DNA from 2 places in the Stenotrophomonas maltophilia group sp. SKK55 genome. Region 2 is predicted to be linked to the other one. Evidence: predicted binding sites of a transcription regulator. Region 2 holds the regulator's gene; the other holds the start of a gene.

Region 1 (4,305 bases), on a different contig from region 2:
ACGCGGGGCTTTTTCGTTACTGTGTCGCCAGTGCCGGCGAGGAAGCGAAGCGATGACCAGGATGTCAGCGTGAAAGGCGAGACCGTGGTGCGGGTCACCCTGTGGGTGTTGTGGAGCCTGTGGGTCATCGCCTGCGCGGTTCTGGCGCTCGGCGCCATCGCCAACCATCTGGCCTCGCGTACCCAGACCCTGCCGCTGCTGCTCAGCCCCGGCGCGACGGCCGAGGTGACGGTCTACCGCTTCATTGATGACCAACTGCGGCTGCGACTGCGGTATGCCGCAGACGGTACTGAGGCTGACCCTGAAGTGCTGCTGCGCATCGACACTCCCACCGATCATGGGGACTTCCGCGCAGGAGAGCGTTCGGGAGTGGCCGGGCAGGGTATCAACCGCAGGCTGGCATCGGTTGAGTCCAGCGGGCTCATGGCGTCCTACTTTGGATATGGCCGCGGTGATGCATTGCCACGCGGACGCTCATGGCTGCGGGTAACCGTACTGGAGGTGGACCCGGCGCTGGCGGGCAGGGCGGCCGTGATCGAATTGCAGCCCCCGCTGGACCTGCTGAAGCTGACCGACCTGGATTACGTCTGGCTGTGGCCGTTCTTTTTCTGGAAGGTGGCGGCACTGTTCCTGCTGATTCCCGGGGGTGCGTTGGCGGTGTTCACGTTCACCTTGCGGCGCTGGCAGCGCCGGGCGTCGAAGCAGCCGATTTCAGCAGCGGATACGGATTGATCGACTCTCCCTTCCACCACTGCTTCTCTGGCCCCAGCACATGCACCTCGAAATGCAGGTGCGGGGCATGGGCGCTGGCGTTGCCAGTGCTGCCGACGTAGCCGATCACCTCCCCGCGCTTGATCACCTGCTTCTCGGCCAGGCCATCGGCGTAGCGTTGCAGGTGCGCGTAGTAGTAGCACCAGCGTCCGCTGGGCTCGAACTGGTAGATCGTCAGCCCGCCGCGCTCACTGTCGAACAGTTTCTCCACCGTGCCATCGGCCGCCGCCAGCACCGGCGTACCGGCATCGGCCATGATGTCGATGGCATCGTGTACGCGGCCCTCGCTGCGTGCATCGGTGAAGGTATCGCGCAGCTGCGAGGGCAGGATGCCCTGCACCGGCAGCAGTAACCCGGGCGGTGCATCCGGAGCCTGCGCGGCCGACGGCGCGGTGGAGGCGGGTTGGGCTGTTGCGCCTGGCGCTACCGGTTCCGTCACCGGCGCGGCGGCTACCGTCGATGGCGCTTCCGGCAGCGAGGCGGCTACCGGCTCGCCTGCATCGCGGTGCAGCCACCAACCTGCACCCAGTCCCAGCAGAACACCCAGCACGATCAGCTGCGAAAGACGCATCGGCTCACTCCTGCATCACCACGGGCACCGACTCATCCACCGCATCAGCCACGCGCAGCGCATCCCAGTTGGTCATGCGTACGCAGCCATGCGACTCGGTCTTGCCCACGTGGCCGGGCTCGGGCGTGCCATGCAGGCCGTAATGCGGCTTGGACAGGTCGATCCAGACCCGGCCGACCGGATTGTTCGGGCCCGGCGGCAGCGTCGCCTTCTTTTCGCCCTTGCGCGCATCCCAGAACAGCTTTGGGTTGTAGTGGAACGGCGGGTCGCGGTACACACCCAGGATCTTCCATTCGCCGATCGGCAGCGGATCATGCTGGCTGCCGGATGAGACAGGCACCTGCGCGATCACCTTGCCCTGGGCATCCAGCAGTTGCAGGGTCGAGTCGGATTTGTCGACGACCACCTTGGCTGCCTTCGGTAGCGCCGATGGTGCGATGTTGGGCACCTGAATGCGGTTGCCGGCCTTGCTCAGATCTACGCCCGGATTGAGCAGCTTCAACAGCTCAGGGGATGCGTGGAAGCGTTCGCCCAGCGACTCTTCGACGTTGTTGAAGCCCAACGATTTCAGTTTGGCCTGTGCGGCGGGGCCCTTCGGCACCGCCTGGAACGGCCCGGCGACATCCTCGGCAGTCAGCGTGTAGCTGGCCAGCGGCGTGATCGTATCGGCCTGCAGAGCCTTCCAGGTGGCGTCGTCCAGCTCACCCGTTACGGTCAGCCCGTGCGCCGCCTGGAAGCCTGACACCGCCCGCCGCTGGTTGCTGCCTACCTCACCATCAATCTGGCCCGGAGAGAAGTTCGCACGATCCAGCAGCACCTGGGCATGCAGTGCGGAGCGCACCGCGGTGTCCGGGCCAGCCTTCTCGGCCATGGGGGCGGGCAGTCCGGGCGGCGGCGCCTGCGCGAAGGTAGGTGATGCCAGCAGCGAGATTGCGAGCAGGGTGGATCGGGACACAGATGAGCGCATTGGGATCTCCAGCAGGTACGCCGCCACCTTGCCCGCAGACGGTGCGGAGCCGCCGTGAAAGGGATCTGATACCCGCATGAGCAGACATGTCATTGCGGCCGGCTGGCACCGGCAGGTGCCGCTGGGACGGGGACTCACCAAGGTGAACGGTGGCCGACGCCGTCGATGGGCGGCGATCAAGATTGCCTGCCGTGCCGCCGATAAGCCCACATCCCCCCGTTTTGGATACCCCCATGAACTACTTGAGGAACGTCAGGGTTGCCTGGCGTCTTGGGCTGGGCTTTGGCCTGTTGCTGCTGCTGGTTGCCGCCGTAGTGGCCACCGGCGCCACCGCCAGCGTCGTGCAGAAGCGCGCGATGCAGCAGGTGGTCGACGTCAGCGTGGCCAAGGTGCGCCTGTTGTCGCAGATGCTCGACGCCAACAACCAGATGATGGTGGTGCGGCGCGAAATGCTGATCCGCCAGGGCGAAGACCGCGGCAGCGATGAGAAGCGCATTGCCGATCTGGTCAAGCGCTATGAGGCCAGCTGGGCCGCCTACCAGGCGCTGCCAGGCGATGCGGAGGGCAAGGCCATCGCGGCAACCATCGCGGCCAAGCGTGCCATCGCGCGCCCGCTCAACAAGCAGACCAGCGAACTGATGGAGCAGGGCGACTACCCGGGTGCCGTGGCACTGACCCTGGGCCCGGTGCAGGAAGCGGCCAACGGCTGGAACAAGGCACTGTCCGATGGCGTGGATTTCGAAGAGAAGGAAAGCCGTGAGGCAGCCGCCGAGGCCATCCGCCTGGGCGAGCGCAGCCTGCTGCAGCTGCTGGTGCTGGGCGGCGTTGCACTGCTGGTCGGCATCGGTGCCTCGGTGATGATCGGGCGCAGCCTGACCGGCCCGCTGGCCCGCGCGGTGAACCTGGCCGAGCGCCTGTCCAAGGGCCAGCTGGATCAGGAATTCCGCCTGGGCGGCCGTGACGAACTGACCCAGCTGGGCGAGGCGATGGCCAGCGTGCGCCAGAGTGTGCAGGCGGCGATCGGCGCGCAGTTGCAGATGGCCGAGCAGCACGAGGCCGGTGCAATCCGCTATCGCATGGACGCCAGTGCGTTCCCCGGTGATTTCGGCCGCATGGTGCAGGCCACCAACAGCCTGGTCGAGTCGCACGTGCAGGTGGAACTGCTGATGGCCGAGGTGATGCAGCGTTACGCCATGGGTGACCTCAGCCGCGACCTGCCGGACTACCCAGGCGAGAAGGGCACGCTGACCCGCACCCTGGCGGCGGTGAAGCAGAGCCTGATGGCGATCAACGCGCAGATCGATGAACTGGCCCGCGCCGCACGCGCCGGCGATTTCAGCATGCGTGGCGATGCCGCTGCGTTCCAGTACCAGTTCAAGACGATGGTCGAGCACCTCAACGGCATGATGGCCAGTTCGCAGGCCAGCATCGCCGATGTTTCCGACGTGCTGCGCGCGATCTCGCATGGCGACCTGACCGCACGCATGGAGGGCGAGTACGAAGGCGTGTTTGCGCGCATGCGCGACGATGCCAACACCACCACCGCGCAGCTGACCGGCATTGTCCGCGGCATCCAGGTGGCTGCCGACAGCATCAACAACGCGGCCCAGGAACTGGCCGCTGGCAACAATGACCTGTCGCGCCGCACCGAGCAGCAGGCCGCGAATCTGGAAGAAGCGGCCGCGTCGATGGAGGAGCTGACCTCCACCGTACGCCAGAACGCCGAACTGGCGCGTCAGGCTGACAGCGAAGCGCATGCCGCCGGTGCCGCCGTGCGCGAGACCGAGCAGGCGATGGCACAGATGGCATCGGTGATGGGCGAGATCGATCAGTCCTCGGCACGCATCTCGGAAATCTCCACGGTGATCGACGGCATCGCGTTCCAGACCAACATCCTGGCGCTGAATGCGGCAGTGGAAGCTGCGCGTGCAGGCGAGCAGGGGCGTGGCTTTGCCGTGGTCGCCAGCGAGGTGCGTACGCTCGCGCAGCGTGCCGG
Region 2 (4,305 bases):
CACTGGAAGCCTCGCGCCGTGACGTTGCACCGCCGCCGGCACCCAAGCCGCGCACCGCCGCCGACGCGGTGATCGCCGCCGTCACCCGCCGCCGCAGCAGCCCCCCGGCACCGGAACCGGTTGCCGCCACCACCTCGGCGGTGGCCGCCCTCGCCCGTGCAGCAGTGGGCGCTACCGGCCGCACCCTCGACAGCGCCGACGAGATCGTGCCGACCCGCGGCAGCACCGGCTTTGCCGCCACGCTGGCACGCGCCGCCGTCAATGAACCGGCACTGCCGGACCAGATCTTCGCCCCGTTCGCCGAGGCCATCGTCGCTCCGGCGCCGGCACCGGCCGTCGTCGCGCCGGCCAACCGCGCCCGTTTCCAGATCGATCCGCCGCACCAGGCACATCACGAAAGCGTGGCGCCGGCGGTGCAGCCGCCGCCGCTGCCGACCGCAGCCCTGTCTGAAACGCAGCCGGAGGTCGCCGCCAGCGAACCGGCGTTGGCCGATGCCACCGTCGAAGCCGCGCCGACGCCGACACTCGCCCCAGCCCCGGTGCTGACCGTGGTCGCCCAGGACGACGCCGAGATCCGCCAGCTGCGCCAGGAAGTGGCCGGCATGCGCCAGGTGATCGAGCGCGAAATGAACCGCTTCACCGACGAGCGCCTGCGCGGCTGCCCGGTGCGCGCCACCGCGCTGGACCTGATGGACGAGTACGGCTTCGATGCTGGCCTGGCCCGCGACGTCGCCATGCAGATCCCGCTGGAGACCGAGGCGCACCGAGGCCGCGGCCTGATGCTGGGGCTGATCTCGCGCAAGCTGCCGATTGCCCCGGTCGACCCGCTGGAGGAAGGCGGCGTGATCGCGCTGGTGGGCCCGACCGGCGCCGGCAAGACCACCACCATCGCCAAGCTGGCCTCGCGGTTCGCCGAGAAGCACGCACCGCGTGACGTCGCTCTGGTCACCACCGACACCACCCGCATCGGCGCCCGCGAGCAGCTGTATGGCTACGGCCGGCAGCTCGGCATAGCCGTCCACGAGGCCAACAGCGGCACCGACCTGGACCAGCTGCTGGAACGCCTGAAGGACTACAAGCTGGTACTGATCGACACCGCCGGGCTGGGCCCGCGCGACCGCGCGCTGGCCGCCCAGCTGCAGTGGCTGCGCGCCGCGCGCCAGGTGCGCACCCTGCTGGTGCTGCCGGCCAACACCAGCTTCGGCGACATGGACGAGGTGGTCCGCCGCTTCGGTGCCGCCAACCTGCAGGGCCTGGTGCTGAGCAAGCTGGACGAAACCGGCCGCTTCGGCAACGCCCTGTCGGTGGCCGTGGACCACGCCCTGCCGATCACCTGGGTGACCGACGGCCAGGACGTTCCGGACGACCTGCACCGGGCCAGTGCGGCCAATCTCGTACTTCGCCTTGAAGATTTGCGCCGAGCGGCCGATATGCCCTGCAACCCGGAGTTGAACCATGCCGTCGCGTGAGTACGCCAAGCTGACCAAGACCTTCCCGCTGTCGGCCACCCGCAGCGAGCCGCTCGGCCCTGTGCGCACCATCGCAGTGACCGGCGGCAAGGGCGGCGTGGGCAAGACCAACGTGTCGGCCAACCTGGCCGTGGCGCTGGCCGGCATGGGCAAGCGCACGCTGCTGCTGGACGCCGACCTCGGCCTGGCCAACATCGACGTGATCCTGGGCTTGAACCCCACCTATACGCTGGCCGACCTGGTTGCCGGCCGCTGCTCGCTGGACGACGTCATCGTTGAAGGCCCGAACGGCGTGCTGGTGGTCCCGGCCGCGTCCGGCCGCCGGCACATGGCCGAGCTGGCCCCGGCCGAGCACGTCGGCCTGGTCAACGTGTTCTCCGAGCTGGAACGCGAGCTGGACATCATGGTGGTGGACACCGCCGCAGGCATCACCGACGGCGTGCTGACCTTCTGCCAGGCCGCGCAGGACACCGTGGTGGTGGTCTGTGACGAGCCGGCTTCAATCACCGACGCCTACGCGCTGATCAAGGTGCTCTCGCGCGAACGTGGCGTGGACCGCGTCCAGGTGGTGGCCAACATGGTGCGCGACCCCAACGAGGGCCGCGTACTGTACGAGAAGCTGACCCGCGTCTGCGAGAAGTTCCTCGCCGATGTCTCGCTGAACTACCTGGGCTGCGTGCCGCAGGATGACTGGCTGCGCCTGTCGGTGCAGCGCCAGCAGCCGGTGGTGAAGGCCTACCCGTCCAGCCCGTCCGCACTGGCCATCACCGAGATCGCGCGCCGCACAGCCCGCTGGCAGGCGCCCACCGAACCGCGCGGCGGCGTGGAGTTCTTCCTCGAACGCATCCTCAAGCAGCGCGGGGTGGCGGCATGAAAGGCGCGGCCCAATACAGGGAAGTCCAGCGCTCGGCGGCCAACGACGTCATCGCCCAGCACTCGGACCTGGTGCGGCGCATCGCCCACCATCTGGCCGCGCGCCTGCCGGCCAGCGTCGAAGTCGATGATCTGATCCAGGCCGGCATGATGGGCCTGATCGAAGCCTCGCGCAGCTACGACGCCGACCAGGGCGCCTCATTCGAGACCTACGCCTCGATCCGCATCCGCGGCTCGATGATCGACGAGATCCGCCGTGGCGACTGGGTGCCGCGTTCGGTGCACCGCCGTGCACGCGATGCTGCGGCCACCATCCGCCGCCTGGAACAGAGCAGCGGCCGCGCCGCCAGCGCCACCGAAGTGGCCGCCGCGATGGAGATGCCACTGCCCGAGTACCTGCGCCTGATGGAAGACGCCGCGCGTGGCCAGGTGCTGAGCCTGGAGTCGCGCATCGAGGACCAGGGCGAGCTGGACACGGTCGCCCAGGGTGGCCCGACCCCGCAGCAGGTGCTGGAGCGCAGCGAGTTCGGCCGCGAGCTGGGCAAGGCCATCGGCCATCTGCCCGAGCGCGAACAGCTGGTGCTCTCGCTCTACTACGAGCAGGAACTCAACCTGAAGGAGATCGGCGCGGTGCTCGGCGTGAGCGAGTCGCGGGTCTGCCAGATCCACGGCCAGGCCGTGCTGCGCCTGCGCGGCCGGCTGAAGGTATTCGAGGCCGTCGACGCCGGCCTCGAAGAATGAACATCCCCGAGGCAGCTGCCCCCGGCCGCCCGGAATGAACAACAAAGGAACTCTGCTTTGAACAAGAACATGCGCATCCTGATCGTGGACGACTTCTCGACCATGCGTCGCATCGTCAAGAACCTGCTGGGCGATCTGGGCTTCACCAACACCGCCGAAGCCGAGGACGGGCATGCCGCGCTGTCGCTGCTGCAGAGCCAGCCGTTCGATTTCGTGGTCACCGACTGGAACATGCCGGTCATGACCGGCATCGAGCTGCTCAAGGCGATCCGTGCCGATGCCAAGCTGAAGACCCTGCCGGTGCTGATGGTCACCGCCGAAGCCAAGCGCGAGCAGATCATCGAAGCGGCCCAGAACGGCGTGAACGGCTACATCATCAAGCCGTTCACCGCGCAGACGCTGGAAGAGAAGCTCGGCAAGATCTTCGAACGCCTGGCGGCCAGCGCCTGATGGACACCACGGTCGACAAGAATGCCCTCGCCCTGCGCCTGCAGGAAGCACTGGACGCACTGGAGTCCGGTGACGAAACCGCCTGGCGGCAACGCATCGACGGGCTGGTCGCGCTGCGCACGCAGCCGATGATGAGCGGCCTCTCGCGGCTGGCCCGCGAGCTCGGGCAGGCCCTGGGTGAACTGCCGACCGTACCCAGCGAGGCCGGCGAACTGGACGATGCCTGCGCACGCCTGGACCACGTGGTGGCGATGACCGAACAGGCGACGCACCGCACCCTGGACCTGGCCGAGGAATGCCGCAGCCTGACCGAACAGCTGCGCGCCGAAGGCCTGCAGCCGGGCCAGGATGCGCAGCTCGAGCGCATCCGCCACAACCTCACCGAGATCGCCCTGACCCAGAGCTACCAGGACCTGACCGGGCAGATCATCCGTCGCGTGGTCGGCATCGTCCGCCGCGTGCACGAGGGCTTCGGCGCGCTCGGCCTGCCGCCGGAACAGCATCGCACCGATCCGGAACTGGCCGGGCCGGCACTGAAGGGACTGGACCGCCACGCGGTCTCGCAGAACGACGCCGACGACCTGCTGTCGGACCTGGGGCTGTAAGCATGAGCGCGGTATCCGACGACATCACTGCCGATTTCATCATCGAGGCGCAGGAAATCCTGGATCGCCTGGGCGAACAGCTGGTGTCGCTGGAGCAGGCACCACAGGACACCGAGCAGCTCAACGCGGTGTTCCGGGGCTACCACACGCTCAAGGGCGGCGCCGGC

The links. Region 2 encodes FliA, which starts transcription of late flagellar genes. Its sites were predicted from a motif close to TAAAGTTTNNCNNNCNNNGGCCGATAA; they were not measured.
Region 1: a site for FliA is predicted at 2,487-2,513, ahead of AC2A1N_RS06810 (methyl-accepting chemotaxis protein). Genes of this name have one in related genera too.

What each region holds. Positions count from the first base shown of each region.
Region 1 covers NZ_JBXUHP010000011.1:404,716-409,020, reverse strand. Annotated here, with positions in the region: gene AC2A1N_RS06825 (hypothetical protein) at 70-732, shown strand; gene AC2A1N_RS06820 (M23 family metallopeptidase) at 668-1,342, opposite strand; gene AC2A1N_RS06815 (L,D-transpeptidase family protein) at 1,347-2,309, opposite strand; gene AC2A1N_RS06810 (methyl-accepting chemotaxis protein) at 2,543-4,305, shown strand, end outside.
Region 2 covers NZ_JBXUHP010000059.1:678,368-682,672, forward strand. Annotated here, with positions in the region: gene flhF (flagellar biosynthesis GTPase FlhF) at 1-1,469, shown strand, start outside; gene AC2A1N_RS21265 (MinD/ParA family ATP-binding protein) at 1,456-2,343, shown strand; gene AC2A1N_RS21270 (RNA polymerase sigma factor FliA) at 2,340-3,083, shown strand; gene cheY (chemotaxis response regulator CheY) at 3,141-3,533, shown strand; gene AC2A1N_RS21280 (protein phosphatase CheZ) at 3,533-4,138, shown strand; gene AC2A1N_RS21285 (chemotaxis protein CheA) at 4,141-4,305, shown strand, end outside.